DNA from 3 places in the Lysinibacillus sp. G1-3 genome. Region 1 is predicted to be linked to each of the others. Evidence: riboswitches for the same ligand, from Rfam matches in the RefSeq annotation. Region 1 holds a riboswitch; each other region holds the start of a gene.
The links. Region 1 has a riboswitch for cobalamin ahead of ACVYAD_RS07735 ((2Fe-2S) ferredoxin domain-containing protein). Riboswitches for the same ligand answer to the same signal wherever they lie in the genome.

Region 2: another riboswitch for cobalamin. It lies ahead of ACVYAD_RS02095 (hypothetical protein); the one in region 1 lies ahead of ACVYAD_RS07735 ((2Fe-2S) ferredoxin domain-containing protein).
Region 3: another riboswitch for cobalamin. It lies ahead of ACVYAD_RS24190 (FecCD family ABC transporter permease); the one in region 1 lies ahead of ACVYAD_RS07735 ((2Fe-2S) ferredoxin domain-containing protein).

The regions. Positions count from the first base shown of each region.
Region 1 covers NZ_JBWHYQ010000006.1:105,044-112,698, reverse strand. The annotation lists gene ACVYAD_RS07760 (cobalt-precorrin-5B (C(1))-methyltransferase) at 1-262, opposite strand, end outside; gene ACVYAD_RS07755 (precorrin-8X methylmutase) at 262-921, opposite strand; gene cobK (precorrin-6A reductase) at 934-1,695, opposite strand; gene ACVYAD_RS07745 (sirohydrochlorin chelatase) at 1,692-2,588, opposite strand; gene cobJ (precorrin-3B C(17)-methyltransferase) at 2,603-4,273, opposite strand; gene ACVYAD_RS07735 ((2Fe-2S) ferredoxin domain-containing protein) at 4,278-4,649, opposite strand; cobalamin riboswitch at 4,789-4,970, opposite strand; cobalamin riboswitch at 5,197-5,381, shown strand; gene ACVYAD_RS07730 (energy-coupling factor ABC transporter permease) at 5,527-6,273, shown strand; gene ACVYAD_RS07725 (energy-coupling factor ABC transporter substrate-binding protein) at 6,275-6,547, shown strand; gene cbiQ (cobalt ECF transporter T component CbiQ) at 6,551-7,324, shown strand; gene ACVYAD_RS07715 (energy-coupling factor ABC transporter ATP-binding protein) at 7,321-7,655, shown strand, end outside.
Region 2 covers NZ_JBWHYQ010000002.1:11,182-18,836, reverse strand. The annotation lists gene ACVYAD_RS02100 (GTP-binding protein) at 1-605, shown strand, start outside; gene ACVYAD_RS02095 (hypothetical protein) at 1,066-1,830, opposite strand; cobalamin riboswitch at 2,079-2,262, opposite strand; gene ACVYAD_RS02090 (amidase family protein) at 2,477-3,946, opposite strand; gene ACVYAD_RS02085 (DUF4181 domain-containing protein) at 4,476-4,907, shown strand; gene ACVYAD_RS02080 (methyl-accepting chemotaxis protein) at 4,991-6,238, opposite strand; gene aspA (aspartate ammonia-lyase) at 6,642-7,655, opposite strand, start outside.
Region 3 covers NZ_JBWHYQ010000033.1:5,700-13,354, reverse strand. The annotation lists gene ACVYAD_RS24210 (ring-cleaving dioxygenase) at 1-209, shown strand, start outside; gene ACVYAD_RS24205 (nitroreductase family protein) at 304-921, shown strand; gene ACVYAD_RS24200 (NADPH-dependent FMN reductase) at 985-1,527, shown strand; gene ACVYAD_RS24195 (biotin transporter BioY) at 1,676-2,272, opposite strand; cobalamin riboswitch at 2,439-2,630, shown strand; gene ACVYAD_RS24190 (FecCD family ABC transporter permease) at 2,891-3,937, shown strand; gene ACVYAD_RS24185 (heme ABC transporter ATP-binding protein) at 3,944-4,729, shown strand; gene ACVYAD_RS24180 (DMT family transporter) at 5,185-5,499, opposite strand; gene ACVYAD_RS24175 (DMT family transporter) at 5,499-5,852, opposite strand; gene ACVYAD_RS24170 (TetR/AcrR family transcriptional regulator) at 5,923-6,501, opposite strand; gene ACVYAD_RS24165 (hypothetical protein) at 6,650-6,820, shown strand; gene ACVYAD_RS24160 (endonuclease Q family protein) at 6,894-7,655, shown strand, end outside.

The DNA.
Region 1 (7,655 bases):
CAACAATGAGTGCTTTATGGGTTGCATCTGGGTCATCACCAGCATCCTTAATCGTTTCACAGCTAACAGCATCGCTCTGAAATGTACATTTTTCTATCGTAAAGGTCGCATCTCGCCCAATCGGTAAATGAATGGTACTAGTTTCTTGCTCTTCATTTGTAATTAAGGCAAGTAATGCAGCCTTCGTTACTGCAGTCGCACAGGATCCCGTTGTATAACCGTGACGCATGTCTTTAGGATCTTTTTTAGGCTTCCGCTCCATTATTTTTTCGCCTGTTCATCCGCTAAAAGTGAGACAGCATTCAATGCGGCAACCGTCACTGTACTACCGCCTTTTCGACCAACATTTGTAATGTACGGAATACCTTCTATTTTTAATAGCTCTTCCTTCGATTCAGCAGCAGAAACGAAGCCGACTGGCATTCCGACAATTAAATCTGGTTTCGCTAAACCTTCTTTAATTAAACGAATTAATTCAAGCAATGCTGTCGGCGCATTACCAATTGCGTAAATACCACCTTCATGTAATTTAGCAGCCTTTTGCATAGAGATAATCGCACGTGTTGTGTTTTGTTTTTTCGCTTCAATTGAAACGTCTTCATCTGCAATATAGCAGTGTAGATCGCCACCATGCTTTTGGAAGCGTTTTTTCCCTGAACCACTTTCAATCATTTGCACATCTGCAATGACATGACGACCTGCAAGAATTGATTTAATACCTGCTTCAATCGCTCCTGGTGTAATAATAACGCTACGTCCTAGTTCAAAGTCAGCAGAAGCGTGAATGATGCGGCGTACAATTTTCCACTCGTCTTCTGAGAAGTTATGCTCGCCCATTTCCTCTGCAATAATTGAGAAACTGTAATCGTAAATTTTATCTGGGTCTACTGTTAATGGTTTGAAATCTGTTTTAAAGTCCATCTGAATTGCCTCCTAAAGTGTGTTTTGTACAGCTTGTAATACATCTTCAAATGTAGAATATTGCTGTCCGTATTTGATATTTGGTCTTGCAATTAAAATCGTTTCAATGCCACATGCAAGGGCAGCGTCCAGCTTTTCATCCACCGAGCCAACCTTGCCGCTTTCTTTCGTAATCATCAATGTCACACCATATTGACGAAAAAGAGCTTCGTTTAATTCCTTTGAAAAAGGGCCTTGTATAGCAACAATATCTCTTTGTGCCACACCAAGTGCTTCACATTTTTCCATATTATCGAGTCGAGGAAGCATACGCGCAATCACTCGTGTATTTTCTAAGCCATGTAACACCTTTGTAAAAGTCGCTAGTGTTTTACTGCCCGTCGTTAGCATAATGACTCCACGTTTTTCCGCTGCTACATGGGCAGCTTCCTCATAATCCTTCACAACCGTAATTAGTGGATGGGCATAATGCTCATGAGCACGTTCATAGCGAATATACGGAACATTTGCTTTTTCAGCTGCTGCCATCGCATTTTTTGAAGCTTCTTCAGCAAATGGATGAGAGGCATCTACAACTAAACGGTATCCTTGCTCCGTAATAATCGTCGCCATTTCCTCAGCCGTTAATCGACCGATTAAATGTGATAGGCCCACTTCTGCAAGGCTTGAGGCTGCTGAATCAGTAACGACTGTTGCTGTCACAGCGTAACCTGCTGACTGTAATTCAAGTGCTAGATTCCTTGCATCGCTCGTCCCCGCTAACATGAATATCATTGCACCGGCTCCTCTTCATGATGACGATGTTCATGGTCGTGATCATGGTCATGATCGTGGTCATGATGGTGATGATGATGCGCATGTCCATGAACCGCCGCATAAGCACGATAATTTTCTAAATCTTGCATACCTGTTGATGTACCATTCACAGCTTGTTCAATTCGCTCTAATAACACATTTTGTAAACGATCATGATAGCCAAAATAATTGGCAATTTGAATATCACAGTCAGCATATTTTTCGTTAAATTGCTTACACATACCATTCATTCGTTCCATTAAGATACCAGTGAATAAAAAGTACGGTAGCATTATGATTTTTTTAGCACCAAGCTTCACACAGCGCTCAATTCCTTCTTCAACACGAGGATCTGTAACCCCCATAAATGCGCTTTCTACATATTGAACCGGGAGTTTCTCCCATAACAGGCGTGTAATTTTATAAAAATCACCATTTGCATATGGGTCGCTGCCGCCTCGTGCAATTAATAAAACCGCAGTATCCTTATGTTCTTCTTCAGCATTAAAGCCAATTTCTGCTAAACGATCTTCTAAAATCGCAAATATTTCTTCATGGATACCGATTGTTTGACCATATGTGAACGTAATATTTGGATAATGCTCACGCGCATGTTCGATTTCTGCTGGAATATGCATTTTTGAATGTCCAGCATGAAGAAGAATAATCGGAATAACATGCACCTCTGTAGCGCCCTTCTTCACACAATTCGTAATACCTTCTTCGATGTTCGGCGAGGCAAACTCTAAAAAACATGTTTCTACTAAAAAACGCTCATCAATACGAGGTTTCATTTGCTCGATAAACGTGCGTACCTCTTCATTTCCTGCTTCTAAACGGCTCCCGTGGCCGACAAATAAAATTGCTTTCATCTCATTACCCCTCACTAGTCGCCGCATGGAGCTGGCTCAACTTTTATTTTTGAAGACATATCCTGATACGTAAAATGTAGGATCTTTTTCACACGTTTGAAGTATTTAAACAAACGTTCATTTGGATGTGCATTTGCTTTATATTCTTCGATAATGTCGGTAATAAGCGGTATTAGCTGTTCAGGTTCTAATCCCTCAACAACAGGCTGAGCCGCATGTGCTGTCCGACCAACTGGCTTGGCACCAATAAAAACATCGAATTTACTTTTACGATAAACAATGCCAATATCATCAAATACGGCTCGATAACACGCCATACCACAGCCATTAAAACCAATATTCAATGTTTTCGGTAACGACATGCCACCAAGCTTTTCTTGAATCTCTTCCGCATATGGGATCGAATCGGTTTTTTCTCCGTAACAGAAATCACAAGCCTTTAACGAAAGCACGTCACCAATTGGTGTTAGTAAAAAGCCTACTTCGCGAAGCTTTGCTGTAATCTCTCCTGGCTCAGACGTAGGAATTTTTAAATGAATTTGGTGGTCTGGTGTATACTCCATCGTTCCTTCCTCACCAACTACTTCAGCTAAGGTCATCATTTGTTGAGGAGTAAAAAACTTATTGGCTACCCCAGGACTAACAGCTAATTCAAAAACCGATTCGATTTTTTGTTGAACGAGCTTAGATGTTACTTTCACAGCGCTAGTTCCCTTCACCTTTGCCAGAGCTGCTGTTGCCATTTCAAGGGATGACTTTTTAGGCTTTGGTTGTGGTGTTATAGCTAAACTGGGCTTTATACGATTGGCATTCGGATCTGTTGCAAAATCATTTCGCGCTGCCCCAGTTTCTTGATTCATTGCCCATGGTTCATTTTCTTCCTTTAGTCGTTGATGTGGTCGTAACGGCTGTTTTTCTTCTCCAAGTGTATATTTACGCTGATAACCACGTGGTGTAATCATTTTATTGTCATAGAAAAATGTTGTTGAATTCCCGATAATAACGGTTGTTAACATGCCGATATCATGTTCAAGCATTTCTGCTAAAGTCGTCATCGTAATTTCTTGACGGTCACGATACGCGCTTTTCACAAGTCCAACCGGTGTATCTGGCGAACGATATTCTAATAAAATTCGTTGAGCCTCTACAATTTGTCTCGTACGACGTCCACTTTTTGGGTTATAAAGCGCAATAACAAAATCCGCCATCGCCGCTGCTTCTACTCGCTTAGCAATTAAATTCCAAGGTGTTAAGTGGTCACTCAAACTAATTGTACAAGCGTCGTGCATAATAGGAGCACCTAGTAAACTTGCACACGAATTAATAGCAGAAATACCTGGAACAATTTCTACTTCGATACCAGTAGCTTCAGTCCATCCTAGCTCGATTAATACTTCATACACTAATCCAGCCATCCCATAAACACCGGCATCACCGCTGGAAATAACCGATACGATACTTCCAGCCTCTGCTTGACGTACCGCTTCCTGTGCACGTGAAACTTCCTCTGTCATACCAGTACTAATAATCGACTTTGCACTAACTAAATCTTGAATAAGCTCAACATAGGTTTTATAACCAATAATCATATGACTTTGTTGTAGTGCCTCTACAGCACGAGTCGTAATATGTTTAAAGTCTCCAGGGCCAAAGCCAACTACGAAAATCTTACCTTTTTGCGCCATTTTGTTACCCCTCTTTCACCTTTTCAATACCTTTAATGGCTGTTGTTTGTGCTGTACGCTGTAAAGATCCTTCACGTAAAGTAAAGACATGCTCATTATGTAAAGATTCATGATTTAAATCTTGTACGAGTGCCTTCGCATGCGATGTTGTCGGCACGCGGTACCAATTCCCTTGAGGATAAGCAATGACAACACAAGCATCTTTACACCTACCATTACAGCGAGTCCTTGTCGTATGTATTTCCTTATCAAGTTCCAGTAACTGTATTTCATCACGAATTGCCTGAGTAATGTCCTCAGCATCTTTTTTCATACAGCTACTACCATTGCATATAAAAAGATGTGTTTTCATCCCCTCTAAATTCCAAGTTGTCATAGTTTTTCTCCCCTCATTTGCTTTTAGGAAAAAGAAAAACCTTTACTCTAGACGAAGAGTAAAGGTTTAGTAGAAGCCAAATAAAAACGAATATATACAGGTACTCGCTCTCGCTTCAACTTCTCCCTCCGAAAAGTTTGCATGTATCATCACATAAGCAGGTTTCCTGACTTAAGCTTCCTTTTACTTTCGCGCCTTCCTAGTTTTCACTAGTGGCATCCGCGATTTCATCAGCTATTACAGTAGCGGGGGCTGTATCGGATTCTCACCGATTTCCCTATTATCTTGAAAATATTCAAGCACTTATGGATGTTTTATATGAAATTATTATTTTTTAAAAATTAAAAACTGTTTCTATCATAGCTTATTTTTTTAAAATTTCAATATTTCTTTCTAAATTTGTGACATTTCCAGTAATTTTTAAAAGAAAAATATGACATTCCTTTTCTATTTATCTAAATTTTCGACATAGACACTCAATTAAAAATTTTTTCTTAAAAAGTATAGCATATATATGGAAAATCATGTTACACTTTGTCGTGAAATCACAACTTCATCTTTTTTCGGTGCGAATTGTTCATCATTTCGCTTAAAAGGGAAGCCGGTTTAAGTCCGGCGCGGTCCCGCCACTGTACTAGGGAGTTTTATAGATAATGTCACTGTCCAAAGGATGGGAAGACCTATAAAACGTTGAACTAAAGCCAGGAGACCTGCCGAAAAATATGTGATCGTTTAAACCTACGAGGATAGGTGTGCGGCTGAGCAAATTAGAATTTTATTTGCATTTTTAGCTATGCACTTTTCCACAATTGGAGAAGTGCTTTTTTGATTTCATCGCATACTAATTCTAACTATTTTAATGTGAGGAGGAGAGGTTTTGAAATTCTCAGGTTGGAAGCTTAGTTATTTCTTATTGGCATTTTTATTCGTGCCAGATCGTGCATTTGCAATGCACATTATGGAGGGCTTTTTGCCAATTGAATGGGCAATTTTTTGGTGGGTCTTATCCATTCCATTTATTATTTTAGGATTACGTTCTATTCGTAAAACTATTGATGAAAATCCTGAAACAAAAATGATTTTAGGATTATCTGGTGCCTTTGCCTTTGTACTATCAGCTTTAAAAATCCCTTCTGTAACAGGTAGTTGTTCACATCCGACAGGGGTTGGACTTGGGACAGTTCTTTTTGGACCATTAGCGATGAGTGTTATCGGGACAATCGTATTATTATTCCAATCTTTACTTTTAGCACATGGTGGGTTGACAACTTTAGGTGCTAATGCCTTTTCTATGGCAATTGCTGGTCCTATTATTGCTTATTATGTTTTTAAGGGCTCTCAGAAAATGGGATTATCATTTTCAGTAGCTGTCTTTTTAGCAGCAATGCTTGGTGACTTAGGTACATATATTGTCACTTCTGTACAATTAGCTCTCGCCTTCCCTTCTGAGGTCGGAGGCTTTATAGCTTCATTTACAAAGTTTGCTAGTATTTTTGCGTTCACTCAAATTCCTCTTGCTGTTAGCGAGGGCATTTTAACAGTGATCGTTATGAACTTCTTAAAAAAATACAATGTGAGCGAATTAAAAGCTTTACGCGTTTTCTCGGCAAAGGAGGCTCACTAACATGAAAAAAAATTTACTGCTCTTAGCAATTGTTGTGTTGTTAGCAATCATCCCCCTCTTCATTCAAAAAGGCGCAGATTTTGAAGGTGCTGATGGCGAAGCGGAGGCAGCAATTGGTGAAATAGATGCTAACTACGAGCCTTGGTTTGAAAGCTTATGGGAGCCACCAAGTGGTGAAATAGAAAGCTTATTATTCGCACTCCAAGCTGCTATTGGAGCCGGATTTATTGGCTATTTCATCGGCTTAATGCGTGGTAAACATAAAGAGGGTTAAGCGATGTTACTCATTGATAAGTATGCTTATATGAATAAACTAGCGTCTGTTCATCCGCTAGAAAAAATGACGTTTTCCCTTGGACTGCTTTTATTGTCGCTTATCATGAGAGATGAACGAATCTCACTCATTACATTTATTGTGATGAGTGCTTTTATCATTGTAGGTGCAAAAATCCCAGCTAAATATTACGCAAAATTACTATTGCTACCCGGATTTTTTTTACTTTCGAGTTTAGCATCCATTTTAATTTCTATAGCGCCAGCAACAAGCACGTTACCTCCAACTATTTGGTCAATTTCTATTCATCATTGGACAATATTTGTTGGCAGTGTGAGCTTAGTGACAGCGCAACAGCTTTTTTTCATCGTACTTGGCAGTATAAGCTGTTTGTATTTTTTAATTCTTACGACATCAGTCCAATCTATTTGTTATGTCCTACGACAATGGCGACTGCCTACTCTATTCGTAGAGCTAGTAGAACTAACGTATCGTTTTATTTTTATCTTTTTAGATAGTATGCAAAAAATTCATCTTGCTCAGCAGGCTCGTCTAGGATATAGCTCCCCTATGCATTGGCTTCGCTCGGTCTCCATGCTGATTGCAGCTTTATTTGTTGAGATGTTCCAACGTAGTCGTGAACTAAACAATGCGATGGAAGCACGGGGTGGCGAGACGGTCTATTGGCAGGAGGAGATTACCTATAACATGAAAAATTGGCTAGGTATTGTAGCAATTTTTATACTCCTCATCATTTATGGAGGTTTTTTCTCATGACAGATTTGTACTTTGAATTAACACGATTATCTTACGCTTATGCAGATGGAACTCATGCTTTAACAGACATTACACTTCAAATTCCAAAAGGGAAAAAAATTGCTTTACTTGGTCATAATGGTGCTGGAAAATCAACATTATTTCAGCATTTAAATGGAATTTTGAAGCCTACAGCTGGAAGTATATCCTTTCAAGGGAAAGCACTCAACTATAGTAGAAAAGCATTAAAAGAATTACGTCAACAGGTTGGTATTGTTTTTCAGGATGCAGACAACCAGCTTTTTTCTGGCACTGTTAAACAAGATATTGCGTTTGGACCTCTGAATCTTGG
Region 2 (7,655 bases), on a different contig from region 1:
ATGCATGCCACGCCGATGATTTATCAGTTGGACATCAACGACTCATTGAAAAACATTTATTCGAGCGCGATCATCATGGGCTGTTAACCGGTTTTCCGGTTACAGATATTCGCTTCACACTCTTAACAGGACGCGCACATAATAAACATACTGAAGGTGGCGATTTCCGTGAAGCAACATTCCGTGCATTACGGCAAGGGCTCGAACAAGCAGAAAATATATTACTAGAGCCCTACTACCGCTTTAAACTTAAAGCTCCTAGTGATTTCATCGGCCGCATGATGACGGACATTCAGCAAGCTGATGGTACATTTGACGCACCAATCATAACTGAACATGACGCGATTGTAACCGGCCGGGCCCCCGTCTCAACATTTATGAGCTACAGTACAACCTTTGCCGCCTACACCAATGGGAAAGGCGTACTTTCCCTACAATTTGATGGCTACGATACATGTCACAATACAGAAGAAATTATTGCGCAAATCAGCTACGATAAGAACGCCGATCCCTACTATACATCCTCTAGTATTTTTTGCGCAAAAGGTAAGGGCTACTCCGTTCCATGGCACGAAGCACAAGCAGCAATGCATTGTATTGACTAAATTCATAAAAACAGGACATGATTTGTTAGATCAATGTCCTGTTTTCTTATGTTTCGTGGAGAGTTTCTATACTTTTGTGGGTAATCTTGCTTCGCGCGGGTATTTGCCTTTCTTCCGCGGGTATTCTTGCTTCGCGCGGGTATTTACCTTCTCTCCGCGGGTATTTGCCTTCCTTCCGCGGGTATTCTTGCTTCGCGCAGGTATTTACCTTCTCTCCGCGGGTATTCTTGCTTCGCGCAGGTATTTACCTTCTCTCCGCAGGTATTCCCCTTCCTTTCGCGGGTATTTACCTTCTCTCCGCGGGTATTCCCCTTCCTTCCGCGGGTATTCCCTTTCCTTCCGCGGGTATTCTTGCTTCGCGCGGGTATCTACCCTCTACTGACAACTCCATTCTACTACCTTGTCAGGCATATACCTTCACCTCGGGGAATTGAAATTCATCCCGCACATTTTTAATTTACTAAGCTTGTATCGTTTTCTGTCCCTGTTTATTAATAAGATATGAAGATTCCACCACAACGTAGCTTTGGGATTGTGAGAAATCCATTAAAACTTTGCCAGGTCGACTTTTCAAAAGTTGTAAATTATCAATCAGTTCAAGCAATAGTTCATGACCTTTTCCACGTGGGTGCCAGTTGAAATGATTATCATTTAGTTCCTTCACAGCTTTTAGAAATTGATGATACTCTCGCTCTATAAAATTGATTAGTTGTTTATTTTTATAAACTACTCGTGATAAATCCTCTACATATACTTCATAAAAGCGCATCACTATCGAGCACAATAAATCATTGACCCGAGCGGCACTTAGTATTGGCTTAGGGGCTTGGGAAAATCGCTCTAAATTTGGTTTTGCACGCGTCGAATCGATACGTGTAATTAAATGAAAATGTTCACCATTAACATCGTACACAATTGGATTTGTCGGCATATACATCATAAAATCATTTGTTTTTGTTTTAAGTTGATCTGTAATAATTGCTTTTGCAAAAAGGTGGCCATTAAAACTTTCATTTTGAATCCAAATAATATCTTTGTTATATAAAATTTGATCAAACAATCGTTCATTACTAATAAGATTGCTAGCTATTAATTGATCGACAAGGGATTCTACAACCATTCTTGTTGTAGCTTTCTTGGCAACTTCAGTGCGTGGCTGCTTACAAATTTTCATTTCTACATATTGCGATTCCTGTGCTGTACTTACATGAATATTCGTCATCATTGCATCCTCTTTTCGTACATATTTTTCAAAACGGAAGTCTTCTTTTACATAAAAAAAGGATTTCCTACAACTAGAGGAAATCCTTCATTCTATCTTTTTCATTCATCACAAAAAGTCAAATTATACCCAAGCATAAAAGAATTACCTTGAAAGCGATTACCGTCTTTTATTTTGGGCGTTTGACGTACGGTGACGAACAGAGCATTCTGTTTTGTCAACATGCCACCTCCTATTCCTCGTAGGGTTATGGTGTGTACTCATAATAGGCAGGTATCCTGACTCATGGTCATCACTACTTTTCGCCTTCCCGTCGTTAAACAGTGGTATATGAAAAGTCGCTCACATTTACAGTTGCGGGACAGTGTCGGATTTGCACCGACTTCCCTTTTAAGTAAATTGCACGCAATTTACACCTATTATTCCACGCTATTCAGTTGTAAAAGGAATCTAGTAAATTCTACATTCCTTATTGATTATTAAAATTAATTGTAAATGAGCGCATTTCAAAAGTCAATATATTCCAGTTTCTTGTTCTTTTCTTCTAGTCTTTTCCATAATACATTTTTTGAACTTAGTTCCTGAGCTCCCTTTCACCTTCCCGTATTTAATCAGTGGTATGGACAGTTTCATATGTGCCCAGAGAATCTTAATACAACTCCGGCGCTTTTCGTAATTTACTTGCTTGTTCATATGAAAATGCAAGTTTTATTAATACATCCTCACTAAATGCAGTGCCTGCCAAAGTTACGCCAAACGGTCTGCCATTTTTCATATAGCCTGCTGGGACAGCAATAGACGGATATCCGGCTTTCGCGCTAATTGTCGAGCCTATATATGATGGAAACATTATCGCATCTAAGTTATATTTTTTTAATGTATAATCGATTCCTTGTTCTTGAGAAAAATACAAGTCCTCTAGTTTTGCATTTAGATAGTCAGGATCTCTTAACGTGTTCGGTAATTTATCTCTCAATTCCAATTTGTCCTGCCCATATTTCAACGTTTTTTCTTGTGAACATTTATTAAATTGGATTAAATCAGCTAGAGAATGTACAGGCATGTGAGAAGGTAGATTTACAAGGAAATTATTTAAACTATGCTTTAATTCATATTGCGGTACTCCCCATTTCCAGTCTCTATGAAAAGAAGGAATTTCGATGTCTTCTATAATAACGGCTCCTTGCTCTCTTAAAACTTGAATTACGTTATTAAAAAGGGTTTCGTCATATTCCTCTGACTCATAAAAAGTTTTAGAGGCATTCGTATAAACACCGATTCTAGCACCCTTTAATCCTGTAGCATCTAAAAGGATTGAGTAGTCTTGGTGGATCCTTCTTTCACTTTTATATGTAGCTACGTCATCTTTATCTACTCCTGTTAATGCGCCCAATAAGATAGCTGCATCTGTAACCGTTCTTGCCATTGGCCCTGCTGTGTCTTGACTGTATGTAAAAGGGATGAGACCTCTACGGCTAATTAACCCTACAGTCGGTTTAATGCCGACTACTGAATTTTGAATAGCTGGACTTAAAATCGAAGCGTCTGTTTCAGTTCCAATTGATAAAACAGCAAAATTCGATGCCACTGCTACTGCCGACCCCGAACTGGATCCTCCTACATAAAGTTCTGGATCTCCATAAGGATTAAGTGTTTGTCCACCTCGAGAACTATAACCTGCCCACATTGTACTCGACATACCGTTCGCTAATTCAGTCATATTTGCTTTCCCTAAAATAACAGCCCCCGCTTCACGGAGTTTTTTTACTAAAAATGCATCCTGCTCAGCTACATAGTTTTCTAATGCTATTACGCCTGCACTAGTATGCATAAAATCTTTCGTTTCGATATTGTCTTTTAAAACAACTGGAATTCCATGTAGAGGCCCTCTAGCCCCTTTTACTTGTCTTTCTTCATCTAATGCTTCAGCAATAAATATCGCTTCAGGATTAATTTCAAGCATGGAATTAATCCTCTGTCCATCTTGATCATACTTAGCAATTCTGTGTAAATAATACATAGTTAATTCTTTTGATGTGATTTCACCATGTTCCATTGCTATCTGAATATCAATTACTGACAATTCTTCTCTAAGAAAACTATTAAACTTCATCCCCATTTAAATTCCCCACCCTTTCTTTCAAAATTATACCAATAAAATCAAATTATCCTCAAAATATTTTTCCTACTTTAGTATTTTCAACATTATCCTCTCATCTGTTCGCATTTAACTAATAATAAGTAGGTCCATTTGTTCCCTATTATCCAATTAACTACCAAATAATTATTTACTGTGCTACACTCTGTATACAGATACAATTTTCAGTTATTTTATAATAGGACGGGATGGGGATCATAGAAGATGCTTAGATGTATTTGGGGTGTCTTAATGTGTATATATGGTGTGTCTTTATATTTCAAATATTTTCAAAAACTAAGTGAAGGATGGAATATTACCCTTCATTTTTTATCAGGCAGTCTATGTATTATAGGAATTTCATTAATTATCCAAGCAAGAAAAACGTTTAAAAAATCTGGATCTAATAAGCAACATTAGTAATGCTATCGTTCCACACATGCCTGTATAACAAGATTAGCTATCATCTTATTCTTATAGAAATAAAAAGCAGGCTTAAGAGGTGAACGAAATGTATAATAATAATTCCGAACTAGGAGCATTAATACTTTTTCTATTTGTTCTACTTTTAATTATTAGTATTTTTGGATTTGTCATTAGAAAGTTGCTAGGTGTCGAGAGAAAGAAATGGTTTTATTTTTATTACGTTAACGAAAGACATAAAAAGCTAGATTTATCAATACGAATCATTTATTTGAGTCTAGTAATAATTTATTCGAATTATCAATTTAACAATGATAGAGTTGGAATTTATTGGTATTTTGAGATATGGTTTATCATAATTGTCTTTTTAGTAACCTCTGAAATGTTACGGGCATTTATGGAGTGGAAATACGCGGAAAATAAAAAAGTTGCTGTTGCTACTATTGCAGAAATGATGTTTATGATTAGCATAGTATTTTTGACGATACAGACGGATTTTTTTGGCTTATTTAATAGTTGATTCGGAAGAAATTGAAAACATCGTTGGTTAAATAAAAAGGCTATTTCGCAGATAATCTATCCCTGCAAAATAGCCTTTTTTCTTTAGTTACTAAATCTCTGTGTAAGCTTTTGTAAATCTTCTGCTTGTACACATAGGTCTTGTGACACTACTGTGTTGATTGCTTGCATTGAGGCACTTTGTTCATCAACGGAGTGTAAAATAACTTCTGTGGAATTAGTTAAACTATCCATTCCATTTGCGATTGTCGAAACTAATTTTGTAACTTCATTCGCACTACTTGAAAGCTCTTCAGCTGTTGCGGAAATATCCTCTAGCTGATTCGTCATTTTGCTAACATGCTGAGAGATCGTACCAAATGACTTTGTAGCCTCATCAATGACGTGAACACCCTGCTGAACGTTTTTCAAGTCTTCTTCTACAGAGGTTGCTACTTGTTTTGTATCGCTTTCAATGCCAACTACTAGATCGACAATTTGAATAGCCGAATGCTTGGATTGCTCCGCTAATTTTCGAACTTCTTCCGCTACTACTGCAAAGCCTTTTCCATGCTCTCCTGCACGCGCCGCTTCTATCGCTGCATTTAATGCAAGTAAATTCGTTTGATCTGTAATGGCCGTAATCATGTCTGTCATAGATTTTATATCTGTCATTTTGCTTGATAATTGTTGCATTAAGTTACTTGTTTTTTCAGTAGAATCTGAAATGAATTCCATTTGATTTTTAGCTACATGTAAAATTTCCGCACCATTGCCTGCAATGTCATTTGCTTCTTTCGCATGATCAAATACATCTTGTGTAGCCACGGTAATACGTTCAATGCCATCAGCAGTTTCTTGCATTGCTATAGCGCTTTCATTTGCAGACTGTGCTGCTTTTTTAAGACCCTCAGTCGTATTCTCCATTTGTGAATCTACTTCGTTTACTGCATCTGCAATTTCATTTGTACTTGCTGATAGCTCCTCTATACTCGCAGATAAATCGGTAGAACTACTAGCAATTTTTTGTGTCATCATATGTAATTGTTCTTTCATCTCAATAAACGCTTTACCTAACGCCGCAACCTCATCATTGGATTTTATCTCGATAGGAGAAGTGTTCAAATTTCCTTCAGCTATAGCTTGAGCGGATACTGCTAATTGTTTAATTGGATTAATAATTTTGTATTTCACATAGAAAATACACGATATAGTCGTAGTAAATCCTAATATCGTTAATAAAGTGGACATCCCCTCTAATGACTTTAAATTTGCTAAGTCAATAATCAAAATAAGACCCATGATTACATTTAAAAAAGAAAAGCCAATAATACTTTTTTGTCGTAAGCTCATACAAATTTCCCCTAACTATAATATTATTCCCATAAACAATTATAGTTTAAAATCCCTAAAATTGATAGAAAAAAACACCAACTTTTGTAAGAAAATAGAATTATAAAACAGGAAATTTTTTCGTATTGTTCGAAACTTTTGTGTCGAAGTTGTGATATAAAAGTTCGACTCTTCGTTTAGGGTGATTCCGTAAAGATTGGGCGTTTTCTAGAGGGGGTGTCGGGCGAAAAATGTATTATGCGCGAAAGTGAAGCGCCAACAAACACTCGCACACAGGCATGTAAACGAAACGGTAATCATCACTATTAACCCGCACAACATTCATAAAGATTTCTCTTGACCATTTGAGTTTTGAACTACTAAAAAAGCACTTTGCGCTAGGCAAAGTGCTTTCAAACATAAATTATTTTAATTTCATAATACTTGATCCGGCAATACCTGGATGAGTCATCTCATATGGATCTAAGATTAAATCTAATTGTTCTTTCGTTAGTACACCCTCTTCAAGGCAAAGCTCACGAATTGAACGACCAGATAGAATTGCTTCGCGTGCAAGACGTGCAGCTACTTCATAGCCAATATGAGGGTTCACTGCTGTTAATACGCCAACACTTTTCTCCACATATTCTTTCATGCGGTCTTCGTTTGCTTCAATATCCTTCAAGCAATTTTGTGTAAATGCTCGGAACACGTTATTCATAATACTAATAGATTGAATTAAGTTAAAGACAAGTACAGGCTCCATTACGTTTAATTCTAATTGTCCTGCTTCAGATGCTAAAGAAATCGTATGGTCATTACCAATTACTTGGAATGCTACTTGGTTAAGTACCTCTGGCATAACAGGATTTACTTTACCTGGCATAATAGACGATCCAGGTTGACGCGCTGGTAAAATGATTTCCCCTAATCCAGCACGTGGACCAGAAGCCATTAAACGAAGGTCATTAGCAATTTTCGACATATTAATCATACAGATTTTTAATGCGCCTGATACTTCTGTATAAGCATCCGTATTTTGTGTTGCATCTACTAAATGTGTAGCGCCTTTAAGCGGTAATCCTGAAATTTCAGCAAGGTGAAGATCAACTGCTTGAATATAGTCAGGGAATGCATTTAAGCCTGTTCCAACAGCTGTTGCTCCCATATTTACATCATATAAATTTGGGCGAGTTTGGCGAATGCGCGCAATATCACGGGTGATTACACGGCAATATGCTTCAAATTCTTGCCCTAATCGAATCGGTACAGCGTCTTGTAAATGCGTACGACCCATTTTAATTACATGTGCAAATTGCTCCGCTTTTTGGTGGAACACTGCTTGCATGTTTTCCATTGTAAGAAGTAGTTCATCTATCAAATTCAACACAGCAATATGAATAGCTGTAGGGAAAGCATCATTTGTTGATTGAGACAT
Region 3 (7,655 bases), on a different contig from region 1:
TCTTTGAATCCCTTTATGCACGAGTTGCACCACAAATTTTATTTGAGCTAGCTACTGATGGCCCAGGATTTATGGGGGACGAGCCTTATGAAACATTAGGTGAAAAATTATCGTTGCCACCGTTTTTAGAGCTAAAGCGTGCACAAATTGAAGAGCTTGTTCGTCCTATTGACACTGTAAGAAGTACGATTACGTTCGATAAAGAATAAGAGTAATACTTTTCATTCCATTCAGTAGAGAAACACAAGTCTCGCTGAATGGAAATTACATATTTTTAAAAGAAAATGATTGGAGGTCAATTGGATGGAATTTGCAAAGGTAATAGATAAGCGTCGTTCTGCGAATAATTTTATAGAGGGTATTAAGATGAGCGAAGAAGATATACGTCCTATTTTGGAGGATGTCAAACTTGCTCCATCTGCTTTTAATTTACAGCATGCTAATTACATCGTTGTCTTAGATGAAGAAAAAAAAGAAAAAGTAAGAGAAGCAGCATACGGGCAATATAAAGTGCACTCAGCCTCGGCGGTTATACTTGTTTTAGGAGATAAAGAAGCCTATAAAAATACTGCTAACCTTAGTCAAGGGATGGTAGACTTAGGCATTATTAATGCTTGTGAGTTAGAAAATCTTGTTGAAGAAAATACAAAATTTTATAATGAGCGCGGCGAGGAGTTTAAGAAAGAGGAGGCTATTCGTAACGCTTCACTTTCAGCTATGTTATTTATGTTGGCAGCCAAAAATCGTGGATGGGATACATGTCCAATGATCGGCTTTGATCAGCAACAAATGAGAGCCCTTTTTAATGTCCCAGAAACACAAGAAATTGCGCTAATGATTACAATTGGTAAGGAAAAAGAAAGTAGTCGCCGCTTGCGTGGTTATCGTAAACCAGTTGAGGAATTTGCAACCTATTATTAGGTCGGTATAAAATAAAAGTGCTTTACAAAAAATAAATTTAATGCACATTTAGGAGGAAATATTGTGAAAGTAGTAGCAATCGTAGGTAGTATCCGTAAAGAATCTTATAATCTGCAGTTAGCGAAATTTATTCAAAAGCGTTATGCGGAGAAATTGGATCTTGAAGTATTAAGCTTAAAAGACCTACCAATGTATAACCAAGATATCGAAAATGAAGCACCGCAAACAGTATTAGATTTTAAAGCACAAGTAAAAGAGGCGGATGCCGTTCTTTGGCTGACTCCAGAATATAATGGTACAGTGCCAGGTGTTATGGTTAACGCCATCGATTGGTTATCTCGCGTTGATAAAGTAATGATTGGTAAGCCATCATTCATGATGGGTGCATCAATGGGTAACTTAGGTACTGTTAAAGCACAATTACACTTAAGAGATATTTTATTCTCACCTGGAGTAAATTCACCATTACTTAGTGGTAATGATGTTTATATTGGCGCAGTACACACTAAATTTGATGCTGAAGGCCATTTAACAGATGAGGGTACTATCAAATTCCTAGATGTAGTTATTGATAACTTCTTAAACTGGATGAAAACATACGTTTAACAATAGAATGTCCCATTAGTATGTAAAATACTGATGGGACATTTTTAGGTTTTATAATATTTTTTGGGTTTAGAGGTTAAAGCCCCGACACTCTTTGCCTTATATATAAGTCGGAACGGAAATCAACCCACGTTTTGGTGATGAACCTTTATTTGATTGGAATTATTTTCAATACCTTTTGAAGACGGTATGCAAAAATACCCGCGAATATAGCTAAAATAATATCCTTTGGCAAAGGAGGCATCATCCAAAGCCATGCTATTTTATACGTGAAAGCATCAGGCGCACTAGCCCATAGCTTATAGGCAAAGTACATCCAATTTGTCCCTAATAAATAATTAATAGCAGTTGCAACTAATGCAGCAACTACATAGCTTTTCTTCGTTCCAATGCGTTCTACAATAAGCCCTGCGACAAATGCTGCTAATATAAACGAGACAATGAAACCAAATGTAGGACTTAAAATTTGTCCAAAGCCTCCGCTGAATCGTGCAAATACAGGTGCTCCTGCTAAACCGATGCACATATAAACAGTACAAGCGAGTGCCCCTTTTCTACTACCGAGAATAAGTCCCGCTAAAATAGCAAAAAACGTTTGCAATGTGATCGGTACTCCGCCAACAACCATGAAAGGCACAATGGACGTAATATTAGCTCCTATCATCATTAATGTTGAAAAAAGTCCAATGTATGCAATATCTACTGTTCTTAATTTTTGATGTGTATGTTCCACAATGGTTGTCATTATTTCACCTCTGAAAAGTAATGTTGATAATAATAGTGTAAGAAAATAAAGTTTTTGTGTCAACTTTATTATCGCTTTAGGTTAACGTAAAGGTGTTTCTTAACTTGATAAATGATTGATAGTATAGACTAACTATTGAAATATATGATAGAATTGTCATAATTTTAAATCATTCGATACTAATGGTGTGACATCTTATACAATGTGTCACTTAAAAGGGAAATCGGTGCAAATCCGACGCTGTCCCGCAACTGTAACGAGGAGTTCTATGATGATTTAGCCACTGTTCTAGAATGGGAAGGCAATCATAGATACATTGATTCGAAGCCAGGAGACCTGCCATTTAGTTATTCCTGTAATGCCCACGAGGATGAAAGCGATTACGGACAATAGTAGAAGAAAATCTAACATTGTTTAATTTCTTTCAGCAGGTGTCCAAATACACGCTGAAAGACGCGATTATGCCAAGCATAATTGATTCTAGGGTATTTCCATGCGCATTTGCATGGAATACCCTTTTTTCTTTCATTTATCTTCGTACTGCAAATATTAGCAGAGTATCAGCTACAATTACGGCTAGATGAAATTAATGTTTAATGATTAGGAGTTAATAAAAAGATGAATAGAAAATTTATGTTACTTTCGATGCCCCTTCTACTACTACTTATTATTTCAATGACAATTGCAATTATGGTTGGATCGGTTTCCGTTACGCCACTTTATGTATGGAAGGTTATCCTTTCTAAAATCCCTATTATTCAAAGCTCAATCGAACAAGATTGGAGTCGCTCACAGGAAATTATCATTTGGCAAATAAGGGCTCCGCGTGTATTACTCGCTGCTATCGTCGGAGCAGGCTTGGCAATTGCAGGAGCAGCTATTCAGGCGCTCGTTCGTAATTCAATTGCAGAACCATATATTTTAGGGATTTCTTCTGGAGCGACGGTTGGTGCCACAGCTGTCATCATTTTAGGTGCCTTTTCATTTCTGGGCGTTTATGCTCTTTCCGTATCGGCTTTTTTAGGCTCTCTCACAGCAATGGGGTTAGTTTTCTTCTTATCGCATGTTGGCGGTAGAGTATCCGTCTTTCGACTTTTGCTTTCAGGGATGGCGGTGTCATTTATTTTATCTGCTATTTCAAATTTTATCTTAATGTTGTCGAAGCAAGAGGGGGGAATGAAGGCAGTCATGTTTTGGATGCTAGGAAGCCTAGCAGGGGCGAAATGGAGTATTCTTGTAATTCCTGCAGTCATTTTTATTGTAGTATTTGCCTTGTTATGGCTCAACTATCGCAGCTTAAATTTATTACTTCTTGGAGAAGAAGCCGCAGTTACATTAGGGGTTAACTTACAACAATTTCGAATACAGCTTATTTTATTAGTATCGTTATTAACGGGTGTGTTGGTTGCTGTAAGTGGCTCAATTGGATTTGTTGGTTTAATCATTCCACATATTGTACGGCTAATTGTAGGTTCAAATCATAAGTATGTCATACCGATTAGCGCATTATTAGGGGGGATATTCTTAGTTTGGGCAGATGCACTTGCTCGAATATTAATTGCCCCTGAGGAAATGCCGATAGGAATTATCACGGCTTTTTGCGGAGGTCCATTTTTCATTTGGCTGCTACGTCGTAACAATTATTCTTTCGGTGAAGGAGATTAAAAAAATATGACATTAGAAGCGAAACAAATATCATTCTCCATTTCTGATGAACGCATATTACATGAAGTAAATGTTCAAATAAAGGACAAGCAATTTGTTGGGTTGATCGGTCCTAATGGTAGTGGGAAGTCAACGCTATTAAAGAATTTGTACCGTTTATTAAAACCAGAAAGTGGAACAGTGTTATTAAATGAACAAGATATTCTAAAGCAATCGAGTAAAAACATAGCTAAAAATCTAGCAGTTGTGAGTCAAGAAACACCGGTCTTATTTGATTTTACAGTGCATGATTTAGTGAGTATGGGGAGAACACCCCATAAAAAACTATTGGAGTTTGATCAAGAGCAAGATTTTCAAATCGTAAAGGATGCACTGAAGCAAACGGGTATCGCTCATTTAGAGAAACGTAGCTATAGCTCTCTTTCGGGTGGCGAAAAAAAGCGTGTGATGGTTGCTCGTGCCCTTGCTCAGCAAGCACAAGTGCTTATTTTAGATGAGCCAACAAATCATCTAGATATTCAGCATCAATTGCAGCTTATGGATCTAATCCAAACCTTACAATTAACAGTTGTTGCTGCAATCCATGATTTAAACATTGCGGCTATGTATTGCGATCAAATTTATGTTTTACAGCAAGGTCGAATTGTTTGTTTTGGCACGCCAGAAGAAGTACTTACACCGACATTATTACAAGATGTATTTGGGGTTTATGCCGATATTCAAACACATCCACTGACAGGTAAGCCATATTTAACGTATATCCCAGAGCAATTCACGAAGGAAGTTAAATGATTGATACATATTGTTATGGAGAGATTTGAAAGTGAAAATGTATATAGAAAAGTGAAAGATTTGTTGTTGCTGTCGCACAGATAAACAATGCTGAGGTTTCTTTTTATCTCTAAAAATTGTGGTTGATCTTCGTTTCGACTGGGCGACTCATTGGGGATCAGCGATAGTGGAACGAAGGCTAAGAGCATCACATCCTGTGATAACGCCTTCTTGACCAACATCGTGCCGCTGTCGCTACGTTAGCACTACGCTTTCGCGCAAAAAACATCTGTTGGCCCGACGCCCCCAGGAAGCTCTGCTCTGTGCGAAAGCGAAGCGCCAGCAACAAATGTTTTAACTGTGCGAAAGCGTAGCGGCAGCAACAAAGCACCTAGTCGGAACGGAAATCAACCCCTCGCTTTGCCAAAGGGCCATAAGCTTTAGGACACATTTACTTACTTAGAATTGAAGACAAATTAAGATACTGCTTTTAAGCCTGCCACACCGATGATAATGGCGATGATACTAATAATTCGAGTCAGGTTTTTAGATTCACCGAAGAATATAATATTCACGAGAACAGCCCCAACTGTACCAATACCAATCCACACTACATAGGCAATGCTTAACTGTAGATAGTTAAAGGAGGTATATAAAAGCACAAAGGACATACCAAAGCCGCCCGCATATATTAATAAATTACGTATAGTTTTGTTCTGACTATAAAAGCGTAAACCTACAACACCGATAATTTCTGAAATTGCGGCTAATAAAACAAGTAACCAGCCCATTATGCATTAGCTCCTTTCTTTTCATCATAATCTTTTGAAGGGTTATCAGCTAAATTAAGACCAATAACACCTAATACTAAAATAAACATGAAAATTCCTTTTATCGTATTAAACTCACCATCGAAAATAAAAATGTCCATTAATGTAGTACCAATTGCACCGACCCCTGCAAAAGTCGCATAAACTGTGCCAGTAGGTAAGTTTTCACAAGCCTTCGATAAGAAATGAAAATCCAACGCAATTAAGGAAACAATAATAATCCAATGCCACCAAGCACCGGCAACATTAAAACCAAATATCCAAAACAATTCAAACAAACTAGTTAATCCAACATAAACCCAATCTTTTTGCATAGTTATTCCTTTCATTTATCCATGATTATGACTGACAATCAGTCATTTTTAGTGTAAAAGAGAACGTCACTTAGGCGTGACGTAAACCGAGTGCATGATGTAAAAAGTTGAGGAGCTCAAGCTTTTGAAGTCTAATTGTTTCTTCTTCACTGTCATCATACAAGTAAATTTGTTCAGCAGCAGATTCTACTAGACCGATAATAAGTTTAGAAGAACGTGTAGTGTTTAGAGATTCACGTATCGTTCCTTCTTGTTGAGCCTCGTATAAGAAATTATTCATCCATTCGTAATAGGGAGCATATATATTTTCCCATTCTTTCATATGCTCGGTTTGTGTAATACCAGCATAGATAAGTGCAAATACATCTCGATATTCCTCTGTTAGTGAAAATACAATATCTACTAACTTTTCAAGCCGCTTTGCAAAAGGCTCCTGTGTTGAAATACCATCGTTTATAGCAGCAATAATTTTCTCAACCATAACTTTTGCAATGGCTGGCATAACTGAAAGCCTTGATGGGAAATAAAGATAAAATGTCCCTTGCGCAATACCTGCAGCTTTTACGATATCTGAAACCTTTGTCTTTTCAATTCCTTTTTCACGAAAAACTTCAATTGCAGCTTGAATAATTTTCTCTTCTTTTGACATGGAATCCCTCGCTTTTAGCCTGCTTATTTATTATGTTACAAAATAGCTGAAATAAAGTCAACGAAAAATGACTGACAATCAGTCATTATTTTCTGTGTATATATGTTTCTTATTTAGGGAACTTTATTCGTGAAAGGATTTGATGAAAATGGAAGAGATAAAAATTGCGCAACTAAATCAGCAACAGCTTGAAAGGATTAATGAGCTAGAAAAGAACATTGGGGTGACCTTAGTAGCCTATGATTCTTCAATATTGCCATCACAAGGCTCGGGTGCCTTTGAGTCAAATAATAGCACTAACAGCAATCATCCATCATAATTACGAATAAAATGCCTTGCAGCAATGTGAGGTTTTTTTATTTCACTTAAAGAGTGGATAGGGGGTTACAATGATGCAGGATTTCTATGCAGATTTACATATTCATATTGGACGCACTTCAAGTGGACGTGCTGTTAAAATAACTGGCAGTAAAACGTTAACGCTAGCGAGAATTTTAGAGATTTCAAGCGCAAGAAAGGGACTAGAAATTATCGGGATTATTGATTGTCATTCACCAGAAGTAATGGATGAAATGGCTAAGATGATAGAACAGGGTGAACTGAAGGAGCTGGAACAGGGAGGACTTCGTTTTCAAGAAACTACACTTATTCCAGGTTCTGAAATTGAAGTATATGATCAGCATTGCCTTGGACCCATCCATGTGCTTGCTTATTTTCCAACACTTTCGCTTATGAGGGAATTTTCAAACTGGATGTCTAATCATATGAAAAATATCCATTTAAGCTCTCAGCGAATTTATTGTGATGGGCTAACATTGCAGCAAAAGGTTCATGAATTAGGCGGTCTTTTTATTCCTGCCCATGTCTTTACACCATTTAAAAGTTTGTTCGGTAAAGGTGTACATCGTAGTTTAACAGAAGTTTTTGACCCTCAGCTTATAGATGCGATAGAGCTTGGGTTAAGCTCCAATACTGAAATGGTGAGTAACATTAGAGAACTGCAAGCATATACATTTGTTAGCAATTCTGACGCACATTCACTTGGGAAAATTGCACGTGAGTATCAAAAATTGAGACTATCAAATGCAAATTTTACAGAATTAAAGATGGCGCTTCATGAGCAACAAGGTCGAGCAGTAACAGCCAATTATGGT